Regions from separate parts of the Zobellella sp. An-6 genome, predicted to be linked through region 1. Evidence: predicted binding sites of a transcription regulator. Region 1 holds the regulator's gene; each other region holds the start of a gene.
What was found. The regulator sigma-54, encoded in region 1, starts transcription at its own class of promoters, with help from an activator protein. The targets are predictions, from matches to a motif close to TGGCACNGTTTTNGCTT.
Positions count from the first base shown of each region.

Region 1 (10,422 bases):
ACGTTGTAGCCCTGCAGGGCCAGCACCATGCCGATGAAAAGGCCGGACACCAGTATGATGGCCACCGACTGCACGCCCACCACCTGCAACTGCTGCACCAGCAACGGAAAATGCTTCTTCGGCTGGGGGCGTCCCACCAGGGCGTGCAGCAGCATGACACCGGCGCGGCCGACCGCGGTCACTCCGCTGACGCCTTGGCGCCCCAGCCGCCCTATCAGTTCGATCAACATAGTTTCAACGACTCCCTGAATGCCGGGGCCGGATAGTGAAAAGGAACGGGCCCGTCGGCCTGGCCTTGCAGGAACTGGATCACCCGGGGATCCTGGTGTTGCTGCAACTCGGCCGGCGTCCCCGCCGCGACCACCTGTCTATTGGCGATGATGTAGGCGTAATCGGCGATGCTCATCACCTCGTCCACATCGTGAGTCACGATGATGGAGGTCAGCCCCTGGGCCCGGTTCAGCTCAGAAATCAGCTTTACCAGTACGCCCATGCTGATCGGATCCTGGCCGGCGAAGGGCTCGTCATACATGATCAAGTCCGGATCCAGGGCGATGGCCCTGGCCAGGGCGGCCCGCCGGGCCATGCCGCCGGACAGTTCGGCCGGATACAGTGCCGCCGCGCCCCGCAGCCCCACCGCCTCCAGCTTCATCAGCACCAGGGTGCGGATGATGGCTTCGGGCAGGCCGCTGTGCTCGCGCAGCGGAAAGGCCACGTTGTCGAATACCGACAGGCCGGTGAACAGGGCGCCGCTCTGAAACAGCATGCCCATACGCCGACGCACCCGATACAGTCGGGCGCGGCTCAGGGCAGGGACCGAGGCCCCGTCGAACAAGACGTCGCCGCTGTCGGGCTTGAGCTGACCGCCGATCAGGCGCAGCAAGGTGGTCTTCCCTATGCCACTCGGCCCCATGATGGCGGTGATCCTGCCCTTGGGGATCTGCAGGCTGATCCTGTCGTACAGGGTACGTTCCCCGTGGCTGAAACAAAGATCCCGTATCTCGACAAGGCTCTGGTTCAAACTGATCCCCCGCAAAAAAGAAAGAATTGTATGGGTTCCCCGGCGGATGGGCAACCGAGCCGGTGCTTTTTCCTGGGCCGCTGCGCCACCCCCTGTCCCGGCTGGGGACCGTATCCCAGGGTGCCAGATACCTCGCCGCGCCAGTCGCTTATCGGCACAAGCTTTTCTATAATGGCGCCGCCTAAGGTGTGGAGAGAGCTATGTCAGCCGAATTTGATTACCGTAAAACCGCCCAGCGTGTGCTGGATATTGAAAAGGCGGCCATCGACGGCCTTTATCAATATCTTGACCAAGACTTCGACGAAGCCTGCCGGCTGATGTTTTTATGCCGGGGTAAGATCATCGTCACCGGCATGGGCAAGTCGGGACACATCGCCAACAAGATTGCCGCCACCCTGGCCAGTACCGGTACCCCGGCGTTTTTTGTCCACCCCGGCGAGGCCAGCCACGGCGACCTGGGCATGATAGGCCAGGCCGACGTGGTGCTGGCCCTGTCCAACTCCGGCGAGAGTGAAGAGATCCTCGCCCTGCTGCCGGTGCTCAAGCGCCGTGGGCTCAAGCTGATCTGCCTGACCGGCAACCCCGGCTCCACCATGGCCAGGGAAGCCGATGTGCACCTGTGCACCCGAGTCGAGCAGGAAGCCTGCCCCCTCGGCCTGGCGCCCACCGCCAGCACTACCGCCACCCTGGTGATGGGAGACGCCCTGGCCGTGGCGTTGCTGGAAGCCCGGGGCTTCACCGCCGACGACTTCGCCCTGAGCCATCCCGGGGGAGCACTGGGCAAGCGCTTGCTATTACGGATCGGCGATCTGATGCACAAGGGCGACCGGGTGCCCAGGGTCGGCCCTCACACCCTGATCATCGAGGCCTTGCTGGAAATCGGCCGTACCGGACTCGGCTTTACCGCCGTGGTCGACGAGCGGGAGCGGCTGATCGGCATCTATACCGACGGTGACCTGCGCCGCACCCTGGATCACAAGATTGATGTCCACCACACCACCATAGAGCAGGTCATGACCCGCCACTGTACCACCGTCAAGCCCCAACTGCTGGCGGCCGAGGCGGTCAAACTGATGGAGGAGAAGAAAATCAGCGGCCTGCTGGTGGTGGACGAAGAAAACCGGCCGGTGGGTGCCTTCAACATGCATGACCTGTTACGGGCGGGAGTGATCTGATGGAACAACAGACTCTTTATGGCCCCGTTTCCACTACCCTGTGGCAGCGGTTGGCCGATATCCGCCTGCTGATCTGCGACGTGGACGGGGTGCTGTCGGACGGCATGATCTACCTGGGCAACCAGGGCGAGGAATACAAGAGCTTCTGCACCAAGGACGGCTTCGGCATCAAGGCGCTGCTCAACGCCGGTATCCAGGTGGCAGTGATCACCGGGCGGGACTCGCGTATCGTCAGCGAGCGCATGGCCTCCCTGGGGGTCCGTCACGTCTATCAGGGGCAGGGAGACAAGAGCCACAGCTACAAGGCTTTGCTGGACACGCTCAAGCTCAAGCCCGTGCAGGTGGCCTATGTCGGTGATGATGTGGTCGACTTGGCCGTCATGCGCGACTGTGGCCTGGGGGTCGCGGTGCTGGACGCCCATCCCCTGGTGCTGCAACAAGCCGACTATGTCACCCGTATTCGCGGTGGTCATGGCGCCGTGCGTGAAGTCTGCGACCTGATCCTGGCGTCGAGGGGCGAGCTGGCCAATGCCAAGGGCATGAGCCTATGAGTCGCCAGACCTGGCTGTTCGGCGGCCTCTTCCTCGCTGCGCTCGTCGCCTGGCAATGGTTCAGGCCCGCCGGCCCGGACCCGCTCAGTGAGCAGGACTACCAGCCGGACTTCATTGCCCGCGGCTTGGCCAGCATCCAGTACAACCAGCTCGGCCTGCCCTATCGGGGACTGGAGGCGGAGTATGCGGAATACTACGATCCGCTGTCCATGACCCTGATGGAAAAACCTGTTATCTTGCTCTATTCGCCCGATGGCCAGCCCCAGTGGCGATTGCGGGGAGACGAAGGCATCATCAATACCGGCGACAACGCGGTGATGGTCGGCAATGTGGTCGGCCGGGGCCTGCTTCCGGACGCCCTGGTGGAAACCCTGACCACCGAATACCTGGAACTGGATTTTATCAACAACCAGCTGCGCTCCAACCGGGACGTGCAGTTGAGCAGCCCGCACTACCAGGCCCAGGGCCAGGGCCTGCTGGGCACCCTTGATCAACAGACGGTGGAACTACTGCATGAAACCCGGGCAACTTACTTCAATCCTTAGCGTGGGCGGCCTGCTGGCCCTGGGCCTGGGCCTGGCCGAGGCCAGGGAATCGGACTTCCGCCAGCCGGTCACCATCGACGCCGGACGCCAGCTGGTGGAACTGGCCGACAACAAGGTGACCTTCAGCGATCAGGTGGTGGTCAAGCAGGGCACCATAGACGTACGTGCCGACCGGCTGGTGGTGATCCGCACCGAGCAGGGTCTGCAGTCCATGACCGCCCACGGTTCCCCGGCCACCTATAACCAGATCCTGGACAACGGCCGGCCGGTTCAGGCCGAAGCGCGGGAGATCCACTACGACATGCGCGCCCGCACCATTACCCTGCTGCAGGATGCCAAACTGCAGCAGAACGACAACATCGTCACCGGCTATCGCATCCGCTACCACATCGATAGGGAGCAGATGGAGGCGGAAAGCCAGGGCGGCCAGGACCGGGTCACCACCATCTTCCTGCCCGAGCAACTGCAGAACCTCGACAACCAGGAACAGGACCAGGATTGAGCATGGCGACACTCAAAGCACGCGGCCTGCAGAAAAGCTACAAGGGACGCCAGGTAGTGGCCGACGTCAGCCTGACCGTCAACACCGGCCAGATCGTCGGCCTGCTCGGCCCCAATGGCGCCGGCAAGACCACCTCCTTCTACATGATAGTGGGCCTGGTGCAGCGAGATGCGGGCAGTATCACCATCGATGACCAGGACATCAGCCTCAATCCCATGCACCTGCGGGCGCGGGCCGGTATCGGCTATCTGCCCCAGGAAGCCTCCATCTTCCGCCGTCTGAGCGTGGCCGACAACCTGATGGCGGTGCTGGAAACCCGCAAGGATCTGGACGCCATTGGCCGCGACGAGAAAATGGAGCTATTACTGGAAGAGTTTAATATTACTCATATCCGCGACAGCCTGGGGATGAGCCTGTCCGGTGGTGAACGGCGTCGAGTGGAAATCGCGCGGGCCCTGGCGGCCGATCCTCGCTTCATCCTGCTGGATGAGCCCTTCGCCGGGGTGGACCCGATTTCGGTCATCGACATCAAGAAGATTATTCTGCACCTGCGCGATCGCGGCCTCGGCGTGTTGATTACCGATCACAATGTGCGGGAAACCCTGGATGTGTGTGAACGGGCTTATATCGTCAGCCATGGTCATCGCATCGCCGCCGGCACCCCGGCCGAGATCCTCGCCGACGAGCAGGTCAAGAAAGTCTATCTTGGTGAACAATTCAGCCTCTGAGCAGGCTCCGTATCATGACAGTGCGGTCGATATAGAAGGACTTTTTTAAAAGATGAAGCCAACTCTTCAGTTACGTTTGGGCCAGCAGCTGACCATGACACCCCAGTTGCAACAGGCGATCCGTCTGCTGCAACTCTCCAGCCTGGAGCTGCAGCAGGAGATCCAGCAAGCCCTGGAGAGCAACCCGTTACTGGAGCAGGAAGAGCCGGAAACCATCGACGTGGCCGAGCCCCGCCACGAAGAGCAGATGGCCGCCGATACCGCCATGGAGCAGAGCCAGCTGTCCGACGAGCTGCCCATGGACACCAACTGGGAAGAGCTCTATACCGCTTCTTCCGGCGCCGGCGGCGGCCTGCCCGAAGGCGCCGAGGACACCGTCTACCAGGGTGAGACCACCGAAACCCTGCAGGATTACCTGCTGTGGCAGATGCGTCTCACCCCCTTCAGCGACACCGATCAGGCCATCGCCCTGGCCATCATCGATGCCATCGACGAGGCCGGCTACCTCACCATAGACGTGCCCGACATCCTCGAAGCGGTGACCGGCGACGAACTGGACATCGAGGCGGACGAGGTGGAGGCGGTGCTCAAGCGCATCCAGCACTTCGACCCCATAGGGGTGGCGGCCCGCAGTGTACAGGAATGCCTGCGCATCCAGCTTGAGCAGTTCCCCCCCGATACTCCCTGGCTGCAGCAAGCCCGGGAGGTGATCAACCAGCACATGGATCTGCTCGGCAACCGTGACTACCGCACCCTACAGCGCAAGGCCAAGCTGAAGGAGGAAGAGCTCAAGGAAGTGCTGGCGCTGATCCAGCAGCTCGAACCCAGACCCGGTCATACCGTCATCCAGAGCAGCTCCGAATACGTGATCCCCGACGTGGTAGTGACCAAACGCAACGGCGCCTGGGTGGCGGAGCTGAACCCGGAGGCCATGCCGAAAGTGAAGCTGAACCAGACCTATGCCGCCATGGCCCGGCAACCGCGCAACAACGAGGATGGCCAGTTTATCCGCAACCATCTGCAGGATGCCAAATGGTTCCTCAAGAGCCTGGAAAGCCGAAATGAGACCCTGCTCAAGGTTGCCAATTGTATTGTCGAGCAACAACAGGCATTCTTTGAGTATGGCGAGGAAGCGATGAAGCCCATGGTGCTGAACCATGTGGCCGAGGCGGTGGAAATGCACGAGTCCACCATCTCGCGGGTAACCACCCAGAAGTTCCTGCACACCCCTCGGGGGGTGTTCGAGTTGAAGTACTTCTTCTCCAGCCATGTGGGAACCGACGACGGTGGCGAATGCTCCTCGACGGCGATTCGCGCCCTGATCAAGAAACTGGTCGGGGCGGAAAACCCGGCCAAGCCGCTGAGCGACAGCAAGATCGCCCAGTTGCTGGCCGAACAGGGGATACAGGTGGCCAGGCGAACCATCGCCAAGTACCGGGAGTCACTGGCCATCCCCCCTTCCAATCAGCGTAAACGCCTGGTTTAAAGGCAGACCAAGAAGGAAGACGTTATGCAAATAAACCTGACTGGACACCATGTGGAAATCACGGACTCACTGCGTGACTATGTGAACAGCAAATTTTCCAAGCTGGAGCGTCACTTCGACCACATTACCAATGCGCACGTCATCCTCAACGTGGAAAAACTGCAACAGATCGCCGAAGCCAAGCTGAACGTCAGTGGCGGCGAAGTCTTCGCCAACTCCCAGCACGAAGACATGTACGCGGCCATCGACGGCTTGATCGACAAGCTGGATCGCCAGATCATCAAACACAAAGAGAAACTCAAGCAAAAATAACCATGGAAGTCGCCGACATACTGAGCAGGGACTGCACTCGCAGTGCGGTTCCCTGCACAAGCAAGAAACGAGCTCTGGAAATCATCAGTGAGCTGGCCGCCCAACACCTGAACATCAGCAGCCAGCAGCTGTTCGATTGCCTGCTGGCCCGGGAAAAAATGGGCAGCACCGGCATCGGCAATGGTATCGCCATTCCCCATGGCCGTATCAGCGATGACAACAAGGCGACCGCCGTACTACTCACCTTTGCCGAGCCGGTGGAGTTCGATGCCATCGACAACCAGCCGGTCGGCCTGGTTTTTGCCCTGCTTGTTCCCGAGCAGGAGTGCAAACAGCACCTCAAGACGCTGTCATTGATTGCCGAAAAGCTCAGCAACAAGCAGGTGTGCAAACAGCTGCGCCAGGCCGGCAGCGATGACGAACTCTATCAGATCATGATCTCCGCCTGAGGATAGCGCCATGCAGCTGGTGATCGTCAGTGGTCGTTCCGGTTCGGGTAAAACCGTGGCCCTGCGAGTACTCGAGGATTTGGGCTATTACTGCGTCGATAACCTCCCCGTCGAGCTATTGCCGGAGCTGGTACAGATGCGCCGGCACAAGCCGGGCGAAGTGGCGGTCAGCATCGACGTGCGCAACCTGCCCGACAGCCCCGACAAGCTGGAAGCCTGCCTGGCCGAAGTCAGCGCCATGGAAGGAGTCAGCCTGTCCAGCATCTTTATCGATGCCGACAACGCCGCCCTGATCCGTCGCTTTGGCGATACCCGCCGGCTGCATCCCCTGTCCCGCCACAGCCTGACCCTGGACGAGGCGATCCGGGAAGAGACTCACCTGCTGGCCCCCCTGTCTTCCGCGGCGGATCTGCGCATCGATACCTCCAGCCTCAGCATCCATGATCTGAGCGAGATCATCCGCGAACGCATCCTCGGCAAGAAGGAGCGGGAACTGAACTGGGTGTTCGAGTCGTTCGGCTACAAGTATGGGGTGTCCAAGGACGCCGACTTCGTGTTCGATGCCCGCTTCCTGCCCAATCCCCACTGGATTGCGGAGCTGCGCCCCTTCACCGGGCTCGACGAGCCGGTGGCCAACTATCTGGCCGGGCAGCCCGAGGTGATGAAATACCTGTGGCAGATAGAAAACTTGCTGACCACCTGGATGCCGCATCTGGAGCGCAACAATCGCAGCTATGTCACCGTGGCCATCGGCTGTACCGGCGGCCAGCACAGATCGGTATTTATCGCCGAGCAACTCGCCCGGGTATTCAGGCAGATGGGGAAGAATGTGCAACTTCGTCACAGAACACTGGAAAAACGCAATGCCGAGAATTGAACGGGATCTGGAAATCGTTAACAAACTGGGACTGCATGCCCGGGCCGCCATCCAGCTGGTCCAATTAACGCAACAATTCGATGCTATCGTCACCGTCTGTAACCAGGACAAGCAGGCCCCGGCCAGCAGCGTGATGGGACTCCTGATGCTGGAAACCGCCCAGGGCCACGCCATCCGGGTGGTGGCCGAAGGACCGGACGCGGAGGCGGCGATGGAGGCCGTGGCCCGGCTGGTGGCCGACCGTTTCAACGAATCAGAATAAGACACTCTCTCCGTCCCTCGACCCGGAGCCCGGATGACCGAGCCACTAGACCAACCCAGGACGCCAGATCAGCTGGATAGCATCACTCAGGCCCTGAACAGCGGCATGTTCGTGCATGTGAGGCGCATGTTGCAGCAGATGCGCCCGGGTGATGTGGCCTGGCTACTCGAATCCTCCCCCTCGCCCAGCCGCAAGGTGTTGTGGCAGCTGGTCGATCCCGACGACTACGGCGAGATCCTGGAGGAGCTGTCGGAAGAGGTACGTGAAGGCATCATCCGGCTGATGGATCCGGACAAGCTGGCCATCGCCCTGGAGGACATGGAGTCGGACGATCTGGCCTATGTGCTGCGGGATCTGCCCGAACAGCTGTTCAACCAGGTACTGGACCGGATGGACGAGCAGGACAGGCAGCGGGCCGAACAGGCCCTGTCCTATCCGGAAGACACCGCCGGCTCCCTGATGAACACCGAGTTCATCACCCTGCGGCCTGACGTGACCATAGACGTGGTGCTGCGCTACCTGCGCCGCCACAGCGAGCTGCCCGAAGGCACCGATACCCTCTATGTGGTAGATCAGCACAACCGCCTGCTGGGGGACATGTCCCTGGCCAGCCTGGTGGTGCAGGCGCCCACCGCCACGGTGGCGGAAGTAATGGATACCTCGGTGGAAGCCATTCCGCTGACCATGTCCGACACCGAGGTGGCCAACCTGTTCGAACGCCATGACTGGCTGTCGGCGCCGGTGGTGGACGAGGAACGCCGCCTGTTGGGCCGGATCACCATCGACGACGTGGTGGACATCATCCGGGAGGAAGGGGAACACTCCATGATGGGCATGGCCAAGATGGCCGACGACGAAGATACCTTCGCGCCGGTGCTGACCAGCGCCCGCCGCCGCTCCGTCTGGCTCACCGTCAACCTCTGCACGGCCCTGGCCGCCGCCAGCGTGTCCAATATGTTCGAAGAGACCCTGGCCCAGTTGGCCACCCTGGCGATACTGATGACCATAGTGCCGTCGATGGGCGGCATCGCCGGCAACCAGACCCTGGCGCTGGTGATCCGCGGCATGGCGGTGGGCCATATCGGCGACAGCAATGCCCGCTGGCTGCTGGCCAAGGAGGCCATGGTGGGCCTGATCAACGGTATGCTGTGGGCGCTGATGATCGCCCTGGTGGTCAGCCTGTGGAAAGGCAGCTGGCAGATCGGCCTGGTGATAGCGGCGGCCATGTTCATCAACCTGTCGGTGGCGGGCATGGCCGGCGCCATGATCCCGCTGGCGATGCGCAAGCTCAACATAGATCCGGCTCTGGCCGGCTCCATGGCCCTGACCACCATCACCGATATCGTCGGCCTGCTGTCCTTTCTGGGACTGTCGACACTGATCCTGCTGAACTGAAGCCGGAAGCCGGAAGCCGGAAGCCGGAAGCCTTAAGACTGCCACCTCGGCCATGGACGACAAAGGGCCGCATAGGCGGCCCTTTCTTATCGCTTCCAGCTTCACGCTTCCGGCTTTCTTTATTGCCCTGCGATCTTCATCTGCTCGATCAGTACGGAGCCGGTCTGCAGGCTGGAGCGGGTTTCCACGTCGGTGCCGATGGCCTGGATGCCGGCGAACATCTCCTTCAGGTTACCGGCGATGGTGATCTCCTCCACCGGGTAGGCGATTTCGCCGTTTTCCACCCAGAAGCCGGCGGCGCCACGGGAATAGTCGCCGGTGACGATGTTGACCCCCTGGCCCATCATCTCGGTCACCAGCAGGCCGGAGCCCATCAGCTTCAGCAGTTGCTCCAGACTCTGGCCGCTGCTCGACACCCGCCAGTTGTGGATACCACCGGCGTGGCCGGTGAGCGGCAATCCCAGCTTGCGTGCCGAGTAGCTGGTCAGCAGGTAGCTCCTGAGCTCGCCCCCTTCGATGATATGACGGTCGTGAGTACGCACCCCTTCGTTGTCGAAGGGGGCGCTGGCCAGGCCTTTGTCCAGATGCGGCTGCTCATGAATGTCGAGCCAGTCCGGGAAAATGCGGTTGCCGAGGGCATCGAGCAGAAAGGAAGACTTGCGGTAGAGGTTGCCGCCGCTGATCCCCATTACCAGATGTCCGAACAGGCCCGAAGCCACATCCGGATGGAATAGCACCGGCGCCCGGGTGGTGCCGATCTTGCGCCCGCCCAGGCGTCCCAGGGTGCGGCTGATCGCCTCGTCCGCCACCCGCTCCGGGGTCCAGAGATCCTCGAAGCTGCGTGCCGAGGTGTAACCGTACTCCCGCTGCATGTCACCGTCCTGCTCGCCGATCAGCACACAGCTCAGGCCGAAGCGGCTGCCGGTATAGCCCTTGATGAAACCGTGGCTGTTGCCATACACCTTGATGCCCAGGTTGCTGGAAAAGCTGGCCCCATCGGACTGCTTGATGCGGCTGTCCCGTCCCAGGGCATGTCGCTCGCAGCGCAGCGCCAGCTCGATGCCATCCGCCGGCTCCAGGGACTGGGGAAAGCACAGCGCCAGCTCCGGTGCGTCCCAG
Region 1 covers NZ_CP199259.1:3,721,324-3,731,745, forward strand. The annotation lists gene mlaE (lipid asymmetry maintenance ABC transporter permease subunit MlaE) at 1-230, opposite strand, end outside; gene mlaF (phospholipid ABC transporter ATP-binding protein MlaF) at 224-1,021, opposite strand; gene ACT7DK_RS17425 (KpsF/GutQ family sugar-phosphate isomerase) at 1,222-2,196, shown strand; gene kdsC (3-deoxy-manno-octulosonate-8-phosphatase KdsC) at 2,193-2,747, shown strand; gene lptC (LPS export ABC transporter periplasmic protein LptC) at 2,744-3,292, shown strand; gene lptA (lipopolysaccharide transport periplasmic protein LptA) at 3,261-3,794, shown strand; gene lptB (LPS export ABC transporter ATP-binding protein) at 3,797-4,522, shown strand; gene ACT7DK_RS17450 (RNA polymerase factor sigma-54) at 4,575-6,008, shown strand; gene hpf (ribosome hibernation promoting factor) at 6,033-6,320, shown strand; gene ptsN (PTS IIA-like nitrogen regulatory protein PtsN) at 6,323-6,769, shown strand; gene rapZ (RNase adapter RapZ) at 6,780-7,646, shown strand; gene ACT7DK_RS17470 (HPr family phosphocarrier protein) at 7,633-7,908, shown strand; gene mgtE (magnesium transporter) at 7,942-9,303, shown strand; gene pmbA (metalloprotease PmbA) at 9,423-10,422, opposite strand, start outside.

Region 2 (10,422 bases), 3.0 Mb from region 1:
CATCTGCCGGCCATGGATATAAATCTCCCCCCGGGTCACCGGCAGCAGCCCGGCCACCGCCTTCAACAGGGTGGTCTTGCCACAACCGCTGGCTCCCAGCAGGCACATGATTTCATTCTCGGCCACCGACAGGCAGAGGTTATCCAGTACGGGCTTACCGTTGTAGCTACAGCGAATGCCGTTTACTTCCAATGCCGCCATCAGTGATGCTGCTCCAATGATCGGTTCAAGAAAATCAGCGGGATCAGGCCAACCAGCACTATCACGATGGCCGGCAAGGCGCCCCGTTCAAGCTGCTCATCGGACACGAACTGATATACGTAGGTCGCCAGGGTCTGGAAATTGAAGGGCCTGAGCAGGAGTGCCGCCGGCAGTTCCTTCATGCACTCGATAAACACCAGCAGGGCGCCCGCCAGCATCCCCTTGCGAATAAGCGGCATGTGCACCTTCAGGATCATGGTGCCGGGGCCGTAGCCCATGGTCTGGGTCACCATATCGAGGGACGGCGACACCTTGTTGATGCTGCTTTCCACCGCCCCCACCGCCATGGCGCCGAAGCGTACCAGGTAGCCGAAGGCGATGGCAGTCATGGTGCCGGTCAGCATCAGGCCGGGTTCGGTCAGCCCCAACCACAGAGCGAGGTCGTTGATGGCAAAGTCGAGGGTGGTCAGCGGCACCAGTACCCCTATCGCCAGCACCGTACCAGGCAAGGCATAGCCCATGGATGCCAGTCGCATGGGCAGCACCGTATAGGCCTTGCCTTTCAGACGGTGGGTCATGCCCAGCAGCAGCGCCATCATCAGCGCAATAGCCGCCACCAGGGTCGACAGCAGCAGGCTGTTGAGGCTGTACTCGAAGAAACGGGCGTTCCAGGCCTGCTCAAAATATTGCACCGCATGGTAGCAAAGGATCAGGAAGGGCAACAGAAAACCGAGCAGCACCAGCCCCCAACAGAACAGCAGAGCCGCCAGGCGGGCCACCCCGGTCAGCCGATAGCCGGTTTCCTGCTCATGGCCCATGTTTTTCTGGAACACCTGCTGGCGCTTCCGACTGATGCGTTCCAGGCTCAACAGCAACATCACCACCAGCAACATCATAGCGGCTATCTTGGCGGCGGCATTGAGACTGCCGTAGCCCAGCCAGGTATCGTATACCGCCGTGGTCAGGGTATTGATCGCAAAGAAGTGTACGGTACCGAAATCGGCCAGGGTTTCCATCGCCACCAGCGACAACCCCACGGCGATGGAGGGGCGTGCCAGGGGCAGACTGATCCGTTTGAAACTTTGCCAGGGGGTGCAGCCCAGCAACCGGCTGGACTGGATCAGGCTGGTGGATTGCTCCAGAAAAGCGGTACGGGCCAGCAGGTAGACATAAGGGTAGAGCACCAGGCCCAATACCAGAGCGGCGCCGCCCAGGGTGCGAATGGGCGGAAAATAATAGTCGGCGGCGGACTGCCAGCCGAACCAGGCACGCAGGCTCTGTTGCACCGGGCCGGAAAAATCGAGCAAATCGGTATAGACGAAGGCCACGATATAGGATGGCATGGCCAGGGGCAGGATAAGCGCCCACTGCAGCCAGCGCTTGCCGGGGAGCTCACACATGGCCATCAGCCAGGCGGCAGGCACCCCGCAGAGCAGGCTGAAGCCCAACACCAGCAGCACCAGCCAGAAGGTATTGTTGATATAGACGGGCAGCACGGTGCGCCACAGGTGCCGGAAAATATCCTCCGCGGGCAACAGTGCTTCCACGATTAACGCCAAAATAGGCAAGGTCAGCAACAGGGCGATGCCCCAGCTGCCGACCGTCCAACCAAGTCTTTTCATCTACCACTCAAACGGGGGAACGGGCCCCCGTCTTTTTACAGATCGTATTGGACTTCGTCCATCAGTTGGATGGCTTCTTTTGCATGTTTTGCGACTTCGGTCAGCGGCAGCTCATCCGCCTTGAAATCCCCCCAGCTCTTAACCAGTTCGGACGGCTCCACGCCCGGCTTGACCGGATACTCGTGATTGGCGGAGGCGTACAGATGCTGGGCCTGATCACCGGCCAGGTATTCCATCAGCTTGACCGCGGCTTCCTTGTTCTTGGCGTGCTTGGTCAGGGCCACGGCGGAAATGTTCACGTGAGTGCCCCTGTCTCCCTGGTTGGGGAAATTGACCACGGCCGCTTCGGCCCAGTCACGCTGGCTGTCGTCGTTAAGCATGGCGCCGTAGTAGTAGCTGTTGCCCAGGGCGTAGTCGCACACACCGTCACGGATGGCCTTGACCTGATCCCGGTCGCCGCCCTGGGGTTTCTGTGCCAGATTGGCCTTGAGGCCTTCCAGCCATTGCTTGGTGTATTCGGTGCCGTGCTCGGCAATCATGGAAGCGGTCAGGGCCACGTTGTAGGCGTGCTTGCCGCTGCGGGTACAAACCTTGCCCTTGTACTTGGGATCGGCCAGCTCTTCATAGGTGATGTCGGTCTTGCCCACGCGCTCGGCGGAGCTGTAGATCACACGGGCACGGCTGGTCAGGGCGAACCACTTGCCATCCGGATCCCGGTACTGGGCCGGGATATTCTGCTCCAGCACTTCGCTCTGCACCGGCTGGGTCAGATCCTTGTCCACCACGTCCATCAGGCGGCTGATGTCCACGGTCAGCACCAGATCCGCCGGTGACAGGCGACCCTCCCGCTCCAGACGCTCGCCCATGCCGTCGGGGATGTTGACCAGGTTGACCTGGATGCCGGTTTCCTTGGTGAACTCGTCGACGATGGGCTTGATCAGGAAGTCCTGACGATTGGAGTAAACGTTGACTTCTTCGGCGAAGGCCTGAGCGGCAACGCTGGACACAAGCAGGGCGGCGGCAGACAGGAACAACTTGTTAGACATCATCCAGATTCCCTTTGGTTGAGTGAGAATAATTAACGTTTAGGAGTATAACCGGGTTCGCATGGGAATCAACAGCTAAGCCGCATCTAAATAATAAAAATTGTTATCTGCAATAAGGTTCGCCATCCTCCCGGTTTTTCCTTGCGCCAGATCAAGGCGGCATAACAAAAAAAGGGAGACCCAACGGGTCTCCCAAAACCAGGCTCGGCAGCCTCGTCAAGTCATGGAATTCAGTTCTGCTTCACGGTAACGAACTCGGGGTAGGCATCGATACCGCAGTCGATCATGTCCATGCCGGACATTTCTTCCTCTTCGGTCACGCGGATACCCATCACCTGCTTCAGCACATACCATACCAGCAGGCTGGCGCAGAAGACCCAGGCACCGATGACCACTATGCCGGCCAGCTGGGCCCACAGGGTGGCGCCCTCATTGGCCACCGGCACCAACAGCAGGCCGAAGATGCCACACACACCGTGCACGGAGATGGCACCGACGGGATCATCGATACGCAGCTTGTCCAGGCTCACGATGGCATAGACCACCAGCACGCCGGCCAGCAAACCGATACAGGCGGCCCACAGGTGGCCAGGCGACAGCGGATCGGCGGTAATGGCCACCAGACCGGCCAGGGCGCCGTTGAGGATCATGGTCAGATCCGCCTTGCCCCAGGTCATCTTGGTGACGAAGAGGGCGCCGATGGCACCGGCGGCGGCGGCGGCGTTGGTGTTGACGAAAATCTTGGCCACGGCGGTGGAGTTTTCCATATCGGACACCAGCAGCTGGGAACCGCCGTTGAAACCGAACCAACCCATCCACAGGATAAAGGTGCCCAGGGTCGCCAGCGGCATGTTGGAGCCGGGGATCGGGTGGATTTCACCGTTCTTGCCGTACTTGCCTTTACGGGCACCCAGCAGCAGCACCCCTGCCAGGGCGGCGGCGGCACCGGCCATGTGCACTATGCCGGAACCGGCGAAATCGGTGAAGCCCCACGCGGACAGGAAGCCGCCGCCCCAGGTCCAGTAACCTTCCAGCGGGTAGATAAAACCGGTCAGCACCACACAGAAGGCGAGGAAGGCCCACAGCTTCATGCGCTCGGCCACGGCACCGGAGACGATGGACATGGCGGTGGCCACAAACACCACCTGGAAGAAGAAGTCGGATTCCAGGGCGTGGTCGGCATCATCAGCCTGAGCGCCGATCAGACCGCCCAGGCTCGGCAGCCAGCCGCCTTCGGCGTTGTCCACGTACATGATGTGGTAGCCGACCAACAGGTACATGGTACAGGCGATGGCGAACAGCAGAATGTTCTTGGTCAGGATTTCGGTGGTGTTCTTGGCGCGGACCAGGCCCGCTTCCAGCATGGCAAAGCCCGCCGCCATCCACATCACCAGCACACCGGACATCAGGAAATAAAAGGTGTCCAGGGCAAACTTCATTTCGGTCAATGCATCCATCATGCGTTCCCTCGCTTAAATCGCTTCTACGTCGCGCTCACCGGTGCGGATCCGCACGGTTTGCAGCAGGTCAAATACAAAAATCTTGCCGTCGCCGATCTTGCCGGTGTAGGCGGTTTCCGAGATGGCCTCGATTACCCGCTCCACCTGATCGGACTGGGTCGCGATTTCCAGCTTGATCTTGGGCAGGAAATCCACGGTATACTCGGCGCCCCGATAGAGTTCGGTGTGCCCTTTCTGGCGGCCAAATCCCTTCACTTCCGACACCGTCATGCCGTCGATGCCCACCTCGGCCAGGGCCGAACGCACGTCGTCGAGTTTGAACGGTTTGATAATGGCGCAGATCATCTTCATGGCTAGCTCCGTGTTTTAAGCCTGTGACCCTTGGCTATAAACAATCTCTGTGCCAACTTTTTTATTATTTATTTTTCATATAGTTAGAATATGCAGGCTGGCCCCAACCAAGGACGGAATGTTATCTTGGTGCAGACTTGAACAGGAAGGCACCAAAATGGTGCGTCGGAGAAAGGCATGTTGGAAATATCGGCCCGGGTGCATATCCCCGAGCGGGAACTGGAATTCCTGACCATGAGGGCCGGCGGCCCCGGCGGCCAGCACGTCAACAAGACCGACTCGGCGGTGCAGCTGCGCTTCGACTACGCCAATAGTCCAAGTTTGCCCGACAGTTACAAGACGGCCCTGGGCGAGATGAAGGACAGCCGAATACTGCCGTCCGGCTGGATACTGATCCGCTGCGAATCCGATCGCAGCCAGTTGATGAACAAGGAAACCGCCAAGGCCGCCCTGGTGGCCCTGCTGCAGCAGGCCGGCCGCCCCATCAAGGTGCGCCGGGCCACCAAACCGGGCAAGGCCGCCAGGGCCCGCCGGATGGACAGCAAGACCCACAGGGGTAAAATCAAGAGCGGCCGGGGGAAGATCAAGCTGTAAGCGGGAAGCCTGATGCGGGAAGCTGCCCGAGCCGGCTGAGGTTTATATGTTGTGCCTGTGGCCTGGGCAGGCAGAAAAAGATCCGATCGAGACCAAATCCACAGCCAACATCGGGCAGCTTTATCCGTCCAGCCTACCGCGTCAAGCTTGAATAAACGCCCGCCATTGCTCCAGCACCCGGGCCAGATCGTCCAGGCCGCAGCCGGCAAACAGCTCGTCGTCGTAATAGGCCATGCCTTCTTCCAGTTGGTCGCCCTCGAACGCCAGGCTATGGGCCGCGAGCTCGGCATCGTCCCGGCTCAGCAACAACGTGAACTCGGCGTAAACTCTCCTGAACTCCTCGTCCTGGCGCGCCTCGAGCCGCCGGATCTGCGCCAGCAGAGCGCTCGCCTCCGCCGGCGTCACCTCATCGGTCAGCCACTGTCCGAAGGCCTCATGGCCCATGGAAAAACGCGCCCGGCACACCCCGGTCAGATCCCGGAAAAACTCAAAATCCATCGCTGCCCCCAGTAAAAAGAACGCTATTCTACCCGCCGGCGCGCGGACCGAACAGCCGGGATCGGTCCTTGCAGGGCGCGCCACAGCTTGAGGCCGGTCACCCAGAAGGGACGCAGGATCAGAGTGCTCATCCGCTGATAGCGCTCGTTGTCCCTGGGGCCGACACCGAACTGCAACGGCTCGGGCCGGGCCGTCGTCACGTACAGGGTGCCGAACAGCCAGTCCCAGACCGACAGATTGGTGCCGAAGTTATGGTTGAAATGGCGTGGATCACGGCTGTGGTGGATCTGATGCTGGGCCGGGCTGTTGATCAGATGTTCGATCCGCGGACCAAAGGACAGCCAGACATGCGTGTGTCGGAGATTGGCCGCCAGCGAATTGAAGATCAGCACCAGGTAGCTGGCACCAAACAGGGTGTATTTGCCGACCTTGCCTCCGCTCAGGTAGAAGAACAGTCCCGCAAACAGCGCCAGGGCGGTCCCCTTGCACAGTTTCTCGGCCAGCTTCTCCACGATGTGCACTCGACTGGCGGTAAAGGGCACCATGACGGTGGCGGAATGGTGCACCTTGTGAAACTCCCACAGCCAGCGGCAGTGAAAGGCCCTGTGCACCCAGTAATGCACGCAGTCGGCTACCAGAAAGGCGCCCAGTCCATAGCCCAGCATCAGGCCGGTGCTGTCCCCCGCCCAGGGCCTGGCTCCCCACAACTCGTCCAGCAGCCCCCGGACGTCGGCGGAACGCAACAGGTAGGGATCCAGCCAGGCCAGCACCGGCAACACCAGGGCCAGGTGCAGCAGGGCGCGAACAAAATAATACTGATAGTCGAGGCGGGCAGAGGGGTGCCACCACACCTCGCTGCCCCCCAGATAGTGCCAGAAGCCGTTCGCCTGGGTATAACCCAGGCACCGCTGCCGGCGGTACAGCCCGTAGGCCACCAGCGTGGAGATAGCAAAGAAGAAAAGCCCCATGCGCCCATTCAGATCGAACAGGCCGGTGAACTTGTGCCAGAGTGGTAGCCAGAGCAGGCCATAGAGGGCGTCGGCCAGGGCCGAAAACTGTTCCATACAACGATATCGTCCATCAAGCGAACACCCTCGTGGCGTCGCATCCGACGTATTCTAAAAAAAACTTACTCTCAATTCCATTCTGCTTTCACCACGATGTACCCCGTTGTCATGCCCCCAGGATGCAGCAAGGGGACCGGCGGTCCGGCACGAACGGACATCATTAAAACGCAAAAAGCCAGCCCGGAGGCTGGCTTTTTCTTCAAGGTATTCTAACTGGCGCTCAGATGGCCTGTTGGAAGATCACGGTATCGGCCTTCTCCAGGTAGCTGTCCAGCTCGTCGAAGTTCAGGTAACGGTAGGTGTCCGCCGCCGTGGCGTTCAGCTCCTTGGCGTACTCCAGGTACTCCGCCACCGTCGGCAGCTTGCCGTGGATCGCCGCCACCGCCGCCAGCTCGGCCGACGCCAGGTAGACGTTGGCGCCCTTGCCCAGGCGGTTGGGGAAGTTGCGGGTGGAGGTGGACACCACCGTGCTGTTGTCCGCCACCCGCGCCTGGTTGCCCATGCACAGGGAGCAGCCCGGGATCTCGATGCGGGCACCGACCCGGCCGAAGATGCCGTAGTAGCCCTCGGCGGTCAGCTGGTCCTTGTCCATCTTGGTCGGCGGCGCCACCCACAGCCGGGTCGGCAGCTGGCCCTTGTACTTGTCCAGCAGCTTGCCGGCGGCACGGAAGTGGCCGATGTTGGTCATGCAGGAGCCGATGAACACCTCTTCAATCTGCTCGCCCTGCACCTCGGACAGCAGGCGGGCGTCATCCGGATCGTTGGGCGCGCACAGGATGGGCTCCTTGATCTCGCTCATGTCGATTTCCAGCACGTGGGCGTATTCGGCGTCGGCGTCCGCAGCCATCAGCTCCGGGTTGGCCAGCCACTCCTCCATGCCCTTGATGCGCCGCTCCAGGGTGCGCCGGTCGCCATAGCCTTCGGCGATCATCCACTTCAGCATCACGATGTTGGAGTTCAGGTACTCGGCGATCGGCTCCTGGTCCAGCTTGATGGTACAGCCGGCGGCGGAGCGCTCGGCGGTGGCATCGGCCAGCTCGAACGCCTGCTCCACCTTCAGTTGGGGCAGCCCTTCGATTTCCAGCACCCGGCCGGAGAATTCGTTGATCTTGCCTTCCTTGGCCACGGTCAGCAGGCCGTGCTTGATGCCGTAGTAGGGAATGGCGTGCACCAGGTCGCGCAGGGTGATGCCGGGCTGCATCTCGCCCTTGAAGCGCACCAGCACCGACTCGGGCATGTCCAGCGGCATCACGCCGGTGGCGGCGGCGAAGGCCACCAGGCCGGAGCCCGCCGGGAAGGAGATACCGATGGGGAAACGGGTGTGGGAGTCACCGCCGGTGCCGACGGTGTCGGGCAGCAGCATGCGGTTCAGCCAGGAGTGGATGACGCCGTCGCCCGGGCGCAGGGACACGCCGCCCCGGTTCATGATGAAGTCGGGCAGGGTGTGGTGGGTCACCACGTCCACCGGCTTGGGATAGGCGGCGGTGTGGCAGAAGGACTGCATGGTCAGGTCGGCGGAGAAGCCCAGACAGGCCAGGTCTTTCAGCTCGTCCCGGGTCATGGGGCCGGTGGTGTCCTGGGAGCCCACGGTCGTCATCCTGGGCTCGCAGTACTGGCCGGGACGCACGCCCGCCACGCCGCAGGCCTTGCCCACCATCTTCTGGGCCAGGGTGTAGCCCTTGCCGGAGTCGGCCACGTCGGCCGGGCGCTTGAACACCTCGGAGTGGCCCAGGCCCAGTTCGGCGCGGGCCTTGTCGGTCAGGCCGCGGCCGATGATCAGCGGGATGCGGCCGCCGGCGCGCACTTCGTCGAGCAGCACCTCGGTCTTGAGTCTGAACTCGGCCAGCACCTCGTCGCTGCCGTGGCGGCAGACCTTGCCCTCATAGGGGTAGATGTCGATGACGTCGCCGGTATTGAGCTTGGTCACGTCGCACTCGATGGGCAGGGCGCCGGCATCTTCCATGGTGTTGAAGAAGATGGGGGCGATCTTGCCGCCGATGCACACGCCGCCGGCGCGCTTGTTGGGCACGAAGGGGATGTCGTCGCCCATGTGCCAGAGCACGGAGTTGGTGGCGGACTTGCGGCTGGAGCCGGTGCCGACCACGTCGCCCACGTAGGCCAGGGGGAAGCCTTTTTCCTTGAGCGCATCGATGGCGGTGATCGGGCCGACCACGCCGTCTTCGTCGGGGGCGATGCCGGGACGGGCGTTCTTCAGCATGGCCAGGGCATGCAGCGGGATGTCGGGACGGGACCAGGCGTCCTGGGCCGGGGACAGGTCGTCGGTGTTGGTTTCACCGGGCACCTTGAACACGGTCAGGGTGATCTTGTCGGCCAGGGCGGGACGGCCCAGGAACCACTCGGCGTCGGCCCAGGACTGCAGCACCTGCTTGGCGTGGGCGTTGCCGGCCTTGGCCTTGTCGGCCACGTCGTGGAAGGCGTCGAACATCAGCAGGGTGTGGGACAGGGCCTTGGCGGCAATGGGCGCCAGGGCGGCGACATCGAGCAGCTCGATCAGCGGCTGGATGTTGTAGCCGCCCTGCATGGTGCCCAGCAGCTCGGTGGCCTGCTCGGGCGAGACCACCGGCGAGCTCACGTCACCCTTGGCCACGGCGGCGAGGAAACCGGCCTTGACATAGGCGGCTTCGTCGACACCGGGGGGGATGCGGGTGGAAAGGAGTTCATAAAGGAAGGATTCTTCGCCGGCGGGTGGGTTCTTGAGTAATTCAACCAGGGCGGCAACTTGCTCTGCATCGAGTGGCTTGGCGACCACTCCCTCTGCGGCACGTTCTTCGACGTGTTTACGATAGGCTTCAAGCACGACTGTATCCTCTTATTATCATTCGCCACCGTGGGCGGGAAATCCTTGTTGGGGGCTGGCGTCCCGTCCGGACGCCGCAGCAGTATATAAGTTTTAACCGCAAATTAAAATCCGGCCCCCCTACCCTTTGGTCGAATGATGAATTAACCCCATGTTTTTTATATGTTTTTGCACGTCCAACCCGATACCTGTCACCAACAAGCCATTAACATCAAAAACTGAACAGATTACCAAAATAGAGATAAAAACTGTTTTTATCCCCTTCGCCATGGCCATAAGCCAGATATAACGGCCCCCAGTTGGTATCCACACCGATAAAAACACTACCGGCAGTCAGCGAGGAGTCCCAGCCGACTTCCGCCCCCGAGTTCCATACCCCCCCCCGCTCCAGGGAGCCGCCCAGGTATACCGGCGAGCGGAAGGCGCCGAAGTCGTTGTCGAACCAGCGGTAATGGTAGAGCAGGCCACCGAAGCCGCTGTAACGGCCGCTGAGCTGGTCGCTCTGGTAGCCGGACAGGTTGAACAGGCCGCCCAGGCTGCGGGCGAAGGTGGGCACAGGCTGCTCGGCGCTGGAGCCGCCGAAGGCCAGCTTGCCGATCAGGGTGTGGCGACCGTAGGCATAGGGCCGCAGCCACTCCAGATCGTAATCCAGGCCGGTCGCGCTCTCCTTGCCGCCATTGAGATCCAGGCTGTTGCGATAGTAACCGAGGCGAAGCTCCCACGCCTGGCCCCGGGTGGGGAAGAAAACGTTGTCCAGGGTATCGT
Region 2 covers NZ_CP199259.1:680,312-690,733, reverse strand. The annotation lists gene ACT7DK_RS03115 (ABC transporter ATP-binding protein) at 1-201, opposite strand, end outside; gene ACT7DK_RS03110 (ABC transporter permease) at 201-1,823, opposite strand; gene ACT7DK_RS03105 (Fe(3+) ABC transporter substrate-binding protein) at 1,859-2,872, opposite strand; gene ACT7DK_RS03100 (ammonium transporter) at 3,100-4,326, opposite strand; gene ACT7DK_RS03095 (P-II family nitrogen regulator) at 4,342-4,680, opposite strand; gene arfB (alternative ribosome rescue aminoacyl-tRNA hydrolase ArfB) at 4,858-5,274, shown strand; gene ACT7DK_RS03085 (YacL family protein) at 5,416-5,772, opposite strand; gene ACT7DK_RS03080 (sterol desaturase family protein) at 5,796-6,836, opposite strand; gene acnB (bifunctional aconitate hydratase 2/2-methylisocitrate dehydratase) at 7,060-9,657, opposite strand; gene ACT7DK_RS03070 (patatin-like phospholipase family protein) at 9,869-10,422, opposite strand, start outside.
Region 2: the regulator sigma-54 is predicted to act here: its motif matches at 4,719-4,735, upstream of ACT7DK_RS03095 (P-II family nitrogen regulator).

Region 3 (10,422 bases), 3.1 Mb from region 1:
ATCCCCCAGTCGCTGGCCTATGCCATGCTGGCCGGATTGCCGCCGGAAGCGGGGCTCTACGCCAGCATATTGCCGTTGCTGGCCTATGGGGTCTTCGGCTCGAGCCGCACCCTCTCGGTCGGGCCGGTGGCGGTGCTGTCGCTGATGACGGCCTCCACCCTGGGGCAACTGCAACTCGACGGGGTGCATTACCTGAATGGCGCCCTGGTTCTGGCCCTGATGAGTGGCGGTTGGCTGCTGTTGTTCGGGCTGTTGCGGCTGGGCTTTGTCGCCCATTTTATCAGCCATCCGGTGATGTCGGGCTTTATCAGCGCCTCGGCCCTGCTGATCACCCTCAGCCAGTTGGGCCCGCTGCTGGGGGTGGGGCTGGAGGGGCATCAGTTGCTGGCCCTGGGCTCCCTGGTGCGGCAGTGGGATGCCATTACCCTGGCCACGGTGGTGATGTCGGCGGCCAGCCTGACGCTGCTGCTCTGGTCCCGCTACCGACTGCAGGGCGTGCTGTTGCGTCTGGGGTTGGGCGAGGGGCTGGCCACTGCCCTGGTGCGCTTGACGCCGGCCTTGCTGGTGATAGCCGGCATGCTGTTGTCGTGGGGGCTCGATTTGGGCGTGCTGGGCGTCGCCCTGGTGGGCGAGGTGCCATCAGGGCTGCCTGCCTGGAGCTGGCCGCAGTGGTCCGGACTGCCCTGGCAGGCCCTGATCGTGCCGTCGCTGCTGTTGGCCTTGGTGGGTTTTGTGGAGTCGGTCTCGGTGGGGCAGACCTTGGCGGCCAAACGCCGCCAGCGGATTTCCGCCAACCAGGAGCTGATCGGCCTGGGGGTTTCCAATATCGCCGCCGGCCTGTCCGGCGGCATGCCGGTGACCGGCGGCTTCGCCCGCTCCGTGGTCAATTTCGATGCCGGGGCCCAGACCCCGGCGGCCGGCATCTACACCGCCGTTGGGATAGCGCTGGCCGGCCTCTGGCTCGCTCCCTGGCTCAGTGTCCTGCCCAAGGCGGTGCTGGCCGCGACCATAGTGGTGGCCGTGCTGGGGCTGTTGGACTGGCGCCAGTTTCGCCACATCTGGCGCTACTCCCGCACCGACTTTGCCGCCCTCGGCCTGACCTTCCTGGTGACTCTGGTGGTGAACGTCGAGTTGGGACTGCTGGCCGGCATTGCTGCTTCCCTGCTGCTGCACCTTTACCACAGCTATAAACCGCACTGGGCCGAGGTCGGCCTCATCGCCGGTACCGAGCATTTCCGCAACCGGCTGCGTCACCGGGTGGAGTTGGACCGAAGCCTGCTCTGCCTGCGGGTGGACGAGAGCCTCTACTTCGCCAATGCCGGCCAGTTGGAAAACATCGTCGCCACCCTGGTGAGCCTGCGTCCCGAGGTGCGGCACCTGGTGTTGCAGTGCAGTGCCATCAACCGCATCGATGCTTCCGCCCTGGATAGTCTGCAGATGATCAACGAGCGACTGCGTCTGGCCGGCATCGGTTTTCACCTGGCCGAGGTCAAGGGGCCGGTGATGGACCGGCTGCGGCAAAGCGCCCTGCTCGAGCGGCTGAATGGCCGGGTGTTTCTGACCATGTACCAGGCTTGGGAGGAGCTGACGGCCCAGCCCGAGTATGTGATCTGAGCGGTTTTTTTCGGCAAATAATGGCTTGCATTGATAACCACTATCATTTAGATTTATTCCATCGAGGCGGAGGATTTCTCTTATGTACGTGTGTCTGTGTAAAGGCATTACCGAACGTCAGCTTAAACAGGCTATTGCCGAAGGCAGCACCGAGTTCAAGCAACTGAAGCGTGAGCTGGGCACAGGTTCCCAGTGTGGCAAGTGCATCCCGGTGGCCATGGCCATACTGGCGGAAGAAAACGCCAAGACCCAGCTTTACTACGAAGTTGCCTGAAACCCCGCTGCTCCATTCTCCCCTGCTCCGTTTTTAGAAGACTTTTCACTGCCAGGCGCCCTGCTCGATGACAGGGAGCCCAAGATCATTTCCCACCTCAATGAGGTGCTGGGTAACGAGCCGATGACCTGCTCGAATTCATCCTGTTCCTTCAAGGCATCCCCAACCTGCAGGGCTTGGCCGGCTGTGCATCGGAGAAGATACCGAAGAGATGATCAAGGCAACCCCATCCTTGGAAATGGAGGGTATCCCCGGCCTCAAGAAGGCCATCGCCGATGTGGCGTCGGTGGGGGACGCTCGCTGAAGCACCATTGGGATCAGTTAGTTAACCGCCTGGAAACGAGGAGTGGATGGGCGGGTTCGTAACCCTGCTCGGACTTATCGACCGGGCTGGTATTCAGCGCTACCGGCAGGCCCGGGTTGTCGACGACGGCTGAGCTCGGATCGCGCACAGGAACCCACAGCCCGGCCGGGGCTTTTTCCGTTTGGGGGCTGCTCATCCGCCCCGGCTTTGGATACTATGGACCCAGACTTTAGCAAGGATGTCGATAGCGATGAAAAATACTCAAAGAACCCTGCCGCCCCACAAGAATGTCGCGCTGGTGGCTCACGACCATATGAAAGAGCAACTCCTGGAGTGGGTGGCCAGCCGGGCCGAACAGCTGAAGCTGCACCACCTCTACGCCACCGGTACCACGGGTACCATGCTCAGCCGCAAGGTCGGGTTGCCGGTGCGCTGCCTGCTGTCCGGCCCCATGGGGGGTGATCAGCAACTGGGCGCCATGATCGCCGAGGGCAAAATAGACGTGCTGATCTTTTTCTGGGACCCACTCAACGCCGTGCCTCACGACCCCGACGTCAAGGCCCTGCTGCGCCTGGCCACGGTGTGGAATATCCCGGTGGCGACCAATATCGCCACCGCCGACATGTTGATGGACAGCTCTCAGATGAGTCGGGATTTCAGCATCCGTATCCCGGATTACGAAGGTTACCTGAAGGAAAGAACCTCCGGCTGAGCCGGTGGCGCCCCGGCCCAGGCCGGGGTATTCAGTTCCGGCCCAGCTGCTTGTAGGCGTATTTTGGCCTGGTGTTGAGGATCAGGTTTTTCTGCTCCTCGGTCATGTTGGCGGGATTGAGGCCCAGTGCCTTGAAGGTGAGCAGGGGACGAGCTTCCAGAGTAATCATCAGTGGCTTGATGGCGTTGAGACCTGGCTCAACGGGCTCGCCATAGGCATAGGTCAGTATGCCCTGCTCCAACAAATTTTTGACGGCTGGCTCGGTGACCGGCAGTTTTATGACGCTCTTGCGTTGGATCACGAATTCCCGCAGTACCGCCTTTTCACCCGCATCCAGATAATCCAGCACTTCCTTCAGCAGTTTTTGCCTTACCAGTCGTTGCTTGCGATAAAACACGTGTTGAAACAGCAGTATGGCAGCATGGGCGAGGAAATAGGAAGCGGACACCACCATGCCCAGCACGAACAGCAAGCGGTAATCGGCCAGCCAGAGGCCGAAGCTACCGGCAAAGAGGCTATCCGGTAACAGGGTCACCAGGGTACAGCTCAGCAGTAACCAGCACATAAACCAGTTAAGCGGCGAAACCTCTCTTAAATCCAACATGCTTGTCTCCACAATACCGGGCCACGGGCCGATCTGTCTCTCATTTAAGCAATTGATGTGCCATCTATGGGTGAATGGGTATTAAGACCCATTCGGCCATTATCAAGAGGCCGAAGAGGTAACGGAAAATTTATTTTTACATTAAATGTATACAAATGATCTTAACATTGTGTCTTTTATGTGTTTTATTAGTACTCAATTTAGAGCCAGTGTTACAGCTGACAGGGAGTCCAGGTAATGAGTACAGTTACACTTGAGCAGGCACTGACGATTACGCGCGGTGCCTTACAGTACGGGCTAGAGGTGGGTGCGGCGCCGCTGACCGTCGCCGTGCTGGATAATGCCGGCAGGCTGGTGTCCTTGCAACGCCAGGACGGCTCCAGCCTGCTGCGGCCGGACATCGCCATCGGCAAGGCCTGGGGTGCCATCGCCCTGGGGCGCAGCTCCCGTGGTCTGGCAGAGATGGCCGCGGCCCGGCCGGCCTTCATGTCGGCGGTCAACGTGCTGGCCCAGGGCAACATAGTACCGGTGCCCGGCGGAGTGCTGATCCGTGACGAGGCCAACCGTCTGCTGGGTGCCGTCGGCATCAGCGGTGATCAGTCGGACGTGGATGAGGCCTGTGCGGTTGCAGGAATAAAATTGGCCGAACTGGTCGCGGATTGCGGCTAGTTCGGCAGCTTTGTGCAGTAACGCGTTGTTTTGGTCGAGGGGTAACCTTGGTTACTCATTTTTACGCGCCCGCTTCGGTGGGCGCTTTTTTTTATTAATTTTTACGGGATTCCGGTATGGTTAGCAAAAATAAATTTTCAATCTAATGGCCTGGAGCCTGAAACCCCGTATGTCCCGGATCAGAGTCAAGAACGAAGAAAAGATCATCCGTGCCGCCAGCCGGATTTTTGCCGAGAACGGCTATGCCGCCACCAAAACCGCCGATATCGCCGAACTGGCCCAATTACCCAAGCCCAACATCTACTACTATTTCGGCAGCAAGGAAAAACTCTACCGGGCGGTGCTGGAAAGCGTGACCGAGCCCTTGCTGGCGGCGTCCGTCCCCTTTATCGAATACCGGGATCCGGTGAAGGCCCTGACCGCCTACATCAAGGCCAAGTTGTTGATTTCCCGCGATTATCCCTATGCTTCCAAGGTCTTTGCCAACGAAATCATGCACGGTGCCCCCCATCTGCCGGAGGACATCATCGCCCGCCTGAGCGAGCAGACCCGCACGCTCAGTGCCAAGCTGAACGACTGGGTGGGACTGGGATTGATGGCGCCCGTCAATGCCCATCACTTGCTGTTCGCCATCTGGGCCTCCACCCAGACCTATGCCGACTTCAACTGGCAGATCACCATGGCGCTGGGCAAAGAAGAACTGGATGACGGCGATTTCGACCAGGCGGCGGAGGTGATCACCCGGCTGGTGATCGACGGTTGCCGGGTGAAATCCCTGGCGGCGGACTAAATAACTGATCCTAATAGTGCTACATCAACCGGGTCCCGCACACAGACACGCCGTGAACCCATCCCTGGCGCGGAGGGTCTGCTTAGCGAAACCCTGTCGCTGCCGGCGGTGATCTACCATTCGGAACGGTTATTTAGGGACGGGCGGGATCGTTCTTGGCGGTGTCCGCCAGGCTGGCGTCGGGCATCCACCACCCCAGCACCAGGCAGAGCAGGGCATAACCGGACAGGGCCAGGAATACCGGCATGATCCAGTCGCCGCCGCCGTTGCCCTGGTACTGCCAGCCTAACAGGGCCACCCCCAGGGTTCCGCCCAGTGAGCGGATAAAGTTCATCAGCGCCAGTCCCGATCCCAGCTGACGGGCGGGCAGGGCGTTCTGCACCGCGATGGAGCAGGCGACGATCAGAAAGCCGATGCCCACCCCGGCCGCGATCAGCGTCGGATAAAGCCATAACCCCGGCTCCTGCCGCTGGAACACCCAGCACAAGCCACCACAACCCAGGCCCAGGGCGATGCCACCCAGCCAGGGAAAAGGCCGGCAGAACCCCTGGCGGGCGATGCGCTTGCCGCTGACAAAGGTGCCCAGGGTCACGCTCAGGATAAACCACAGCAACACCAGGCTGGTCTGGGAGGGCGCCATCGCCAGTCGCTGCTCCAGCCCGAGGGGCACATAGACCAGCAGCGCCAGCCGGATGGCCTCCGACAGGGCCAACAACAGCACGGCGGTGCCGAACAGCCGCTCCTTCAGGAAACGCAGCGGCAGCACCGGCCCCGGATGCCGCCATTGGTGCCAGATCAGCAGCAGGCTGAGCAGGGCAGAAAGCCCCAGTAAGGACGCTTGGTAGGGGGCCAGCACCGGGGCGACCAGGGTGACATTGGTCGCCAGCCCCCAACCACTCCCCGTCAGCAGCAGCAGCAGGATGCCGACGCCGTCCGGCCGTCCTTTGGCGCCCTTGTGACCCAGATCCTTCAGCGCCCAGTGGTTGAGCCCCAGCGCCAGCAGCCCCAGCGGCACCTTGAAGATAAACAGCCAGCGCCAGTCGAACAGGCCGATGATAAAGGCACCGAGCAGAGGGCCGGCCACGCTGGAAATGGCGAAGAGGGCGGAGATATAACCCTGGTAACGGCCCACCTGGCGTGGCGGTATCACATCGGCGATCACCGCGAAAGACAGGGCGATCAGGCCGCCGCCGCCGGCCCCGGTCAGCAGCCGGGTGGCGAGCAGGAGCGGCAGGGCGTCGACCAGGCTGCTGGCGAGCGAGCCCAGGGTAAAGAGCGAAATGGCCATGGCCAGGCAGGGACGGCGGCCGAAGCGATCGCTTAACCGGCCGTAGATGGGCATGCTGAGGGTCATGGCGAAGAGGTAACTGCTTACCAGCAAGGGAGCCAGCTCCGGGGCCGAGAAGGCCCGGCCCAGGGTGGAGAGCGCCGGCATCAGCAGGGTGATCTCCAGTGCCCCCAGCATGATGGCCAGGGCCACCCCCATGAACACCCGCTGTATCCGCCGTCGTTCGGTTGGCGCCGTTGCTTGAATCATGTTCTTTCCGCTCCCGCTACACTTAACACAAAAGGCCAGAAAAACTGCTGTCACTAACGTACACAACTATTTAGTTAATTGCTTGTCCCGGCAACCACTTAACACCCGGTGGCAACAAAATGGTTACCCGGCTGTGAAATATTTGTTGACTCATGGGTCAGTTTTTTATTTTAATTACAGGTAAAGATACTACCATTCTGTTGGTCGGCAATGTGTGCAGTGTACTCGCTGAAGGAGGCAAGCCTTGATTAAGTTCTTACTTAACCAGGAGTTGCGGGAGGAGAAGGACCTTTCGCCAAATATGACGGTGTTGAATTATCTGCGTACCCGCGCGGCTAAGACCGGCACCAAGGAAGGATGCGCGTCCGGTGACTGCGGCGCCTGTACCGTGGTGCTGGGTGAGCGCGAAGGAGATCGGATCAGCTATCGTTCGGTCAACTCCTGCCTGACCTTCGTGTCGGCGCTGCACGGCAAGCAGTTGATCACCGTGGAGGATCTCAAATCGAAGGATGGCCGCCTGCACCCGGTGCAGCAGGCCATGGTGGACTTCCACGGCTCCCAGTGCGGTTTCTGCACCCCGGGTTTCATCATGTCGATGTTCGCCCTGAGCAAGAACAAGCCCGCGGCCGATAAGCACGACATTCTCGAGGCCCTGGCCGGCAACCTGTGTCGCTGCACCGGCTATCGCCCCATCGTCGATGCGGCCAAGGCCATCGCCGATCAGCCGCAGCTGGCCGATGACTTTTCCCGCTACGAGGCCGAGGTGGTGGCCAGGCTGGCCCAGATCGAGACCGATACCCTGGTGACCCTGGAAGGGGACGACAAGGTATGCTTCTCGCCCACCTCCAGCGCCGAACTGGCGACCCTGCTGGAACAGCATCCGGATGCCCGGCTGCTGGCCGGCGGCACCGATCTGGCGCTGGAAGTGACCCAGTTCCACCGGGAACTGCCCAAGATGATCTATGTGGGCAACGTGGCCGACATGAAGCAGCTGGAAGAAACCGATCAGGCTCTGGTGATCGGCGCCGCCCGCACCTTGAGCGACAGTTACGACGCGCTCAGCCGCAGCTACCCGGACTTCGGCGAACTGCTGCACCGTTTCGCCTCCCTGCAGATCCGCAACCAGGGCACCCTGGGCGGCAACATCGGCAACGCCTCGCCCATCGGCGACGCACCGCCGGTGCTGATCGCGCTCAATGCCCGCCTGGTGTTGCGCAAGGGTGAGCGGGTACGCGAGCTGCCCATCGAGGAGTACTTCCTGAGCTACAAGGTGACCGCCCAGGAAGAAGGCGAGTTCATCGAGAAGGTGATAGTGCCCAAGCCCGCGGCCAACCAGCACTTCAAGGTGTACAAGCTGTCCAAACGGATAGACGACGATATTTCCGCGGTGTGCGGCGCCTTCAACCTGACCATAGAAAACGGCAAGGTGACCGAGGCCCGTATCGGCTTCGGCGGCATGGCGGCCACGCCCAAGCGGGCTGCGGCCTGTGAGCAGGCGCTGGTGGGCCAGGACTGGAACCACGCCACCGTCAAGGCGGCGATGAAGGCCCTGGACGGCGACTTCCAGCCCCTGTCCGACTTCCGCGCCAGCAAGGAATACCGCGCCAAGACGGCGGCAAACCTGCTCTACAAGTTCTTTATCGAGCAACAGGATCTGAAACTGGAAACCAGGGTGACGTCTTATGTCTAACAAACCGCTGAACACGCTCACCATCGACGAAATGATGGAAAGGATCAAACAGGACCTGCAGACCGGCGTGGGCAAGAGCGTGCCCCACGACAGCGCCGCCAAGCAGGTGGCCGGCGAGGCCCAGTACATCGACGACCGGCTGGAGTTCCCCAACCAGTTGCACGTGTATGCCCGGCTGTCCGACAAGGCCCACGCCCGCATCACCAAACTGGATGTAAGCCCCTGCTACCAGTTTCCCGGCGTGGCCATCGCCATCACCGCCGAGGACGTGCCCGGCGAGCTGGACATCGGCCCGGTGCTGGCGGGGGATCCCCTGCTGGCCGATGGCAAGGTGGAATACTACGGCCAGCCGGTGCTGGCGGTGGCTGCCAACGATCTCGAGACCGCCCGCAAGGCGGCCATGGCCGCCATAGTGGAATATGAAGAGTTGCCGGCGGTACTGTCGGTGGAAGAGGCGCTGGAAAAAGAGCTGTTCGTGACCGAGAGCCACAAGCAGCAGCGGGGCGACTCTGCCGCCGCCCTGAAAAAGGCCAAGCACGTGATCGAGGGCAGCCTGCACATCGGCGGCCAGGAACACTTCTACCTGGAAACCCAAATCAGCTCGGTGGTGCCTACCGAAGACGGCGGCATGCTGGTGTTCACCTCCAGCCAGAACCCGACCGAGGTGCAGAAGCTGGTGGCCAGCGTCCTGGGCGTGTCCATGAACAAGGTCGTCATCGACATGCGCCGTATGGGCGGCGGCTTCGGCGGCAAGGAAACCCAGGCCGCGGGCCCGGCCTGCATGGCCGCCGTGGTGGCCCGGCTCACCGGCCGCCCGGCCAAGATGCGTCTGCCGCGGGTCGAAGACATGATGATGACCGGCAAACGCCACCCCTTCTTCAACCAGTACAAGGTAGGCTTTGACGACAACGGCCGTATCGAGGCGGCGGAAATCGTGGTGGCCGGCAACTGCGGCTACTCGCCGGACCTGTCCTCGTCCATCGTGGACAGGGCCATGTTCCACTCGGACAACGCCTACTACCTGGGCGACGCCACCGTCATCGGCCACCGCTGCAAGACCAATACCGCCTCCAACACCGCCTACCGCGGGTTTGGCGGCCCCCAGGGCATGATGACCATAGAGCACGTGATGGACGAGATCGCCTCCGTGCTGGGCAAGGATCCCCTGGAGATCCGCAAGGTCAACTTCTACGGCAAGGATGATCGCAACGTCACCCACTACCACCAGACCGTGGAGCACAACATCATCAACGAGATGGTGGCGGATCTGGAGCAGTCGGCCGAGTACGGCAAGCGGCGCGAGGAAATCAAGGCGTTCAACGCCCGCAGCCCGATCCTCAAGAAGGGCATCGCCATCACTCCGGTGAAGTTCGGTATTTCCTTCACCGCCACCTTCCTCAACCAGGCGGGGGCGTTGATCCACATCTATACCGACGGCAGCATCCACCTCAACCACGGCGGCACCGAAATGGGCCAGGGCCTCAACACCAAGGTGGCCCAGATAGTGGCGGAAGAGTTCCAGGTGGACGTGGATCGCATCCAGATCACCGCCACCAACACCGACAAGGTGCCCAACACCTCGCCGACGGCGGCCTCGAGCGGCACCGACCTGAACGGTAAGGCAGCCCAGAACGCGGCCCAGACCATCAAGCAGCGCCTGATCGACTGGGCGGCGGGCCACTTCAAGGTCAGCCCCGAGGACGTGGTGTTCAAGAACAACTTCGTGCAGATCCGCCAGCAGTTGCTGTCGTTTCCGGAGTTCGTGCAACTGGCCTATTTCAACCAGGTGTCGCTCTCCAGCACCGGCTTCTACAAGACGCCGAAGATCTACTACGACCACGCCACCGGCTCCGGTCGCCCCTTCTACTACTTCGCCTACGGCGCCGCCTGTGCCGAAGTGGTGGTGGACACCCTGACCGGTGAGTACAAGATACTGCGTACCGACATACTGCACGATGTGGGTGACTCCCTCAACCCGGCCATCGACATCGGCCAGGTAGAAGGCGCCTTTATCCAGGGCGTGGGCTGGCTGACTACCGAGGAGCTGGTGTGGAACGACCAGGGCCGGCTGATGACCAACGGTCCGGCAGGCTACAAGATCCCGGCGGTGGCGGACATGCCCATCGACTTCCGGGTCAAGCTGGTGGAAAACCGCAAGAACCCGGAAGACACGGTATTCCACTCCAAGGCCGTGGGCGAGCCGCCCTTTATGCTCGGCATGTCGGTGT
Region 3 covers NZ_CP199259.1:625,082-635,503, forward strand. The annotation lists gene ACT7DK_RS02850 (SulP family inorganic anion transporter) at 1-1,614, shown strand, start outside; gene ACT7DK_RS02855 (bacterioferritin-associated ferredoxin) at 1,697-1,888, shown strand; gene ACT7DK_RS02860 (methylglyoxal synthase) at 2,443-2,904, shown strand; gene ACT7DK_RS02865 (superinfection exclusion B family protein) at 2,936-3,508, opposite strand; gene ACT7DK_RS02870 (GlcG/HbpS family heme-binding protein) at 3,746-4,177, shown strand; gene ACT7DK_RS02875 (TetR/AcrR family transcriptional regulator) at 4,347-4,967, shown strand; gene ACT7DK_RS02880 (MFS transporter) at 5,101-6,504, opposite strand; gene xdhA (xanthine dehydrogenase small subunit) at 6,749-8,194, shown strand; gene xdhB (xanthine dehydrogenase molybdopterin binding subunit) at 8,187-10,422, shown strand, end outside.
Region 3: the regulator sigma-54 is predicted to act here: its motif matches at 3,555-3,571, upstream of ACT7DK_RS02865 (superinfection exclusion B family protein).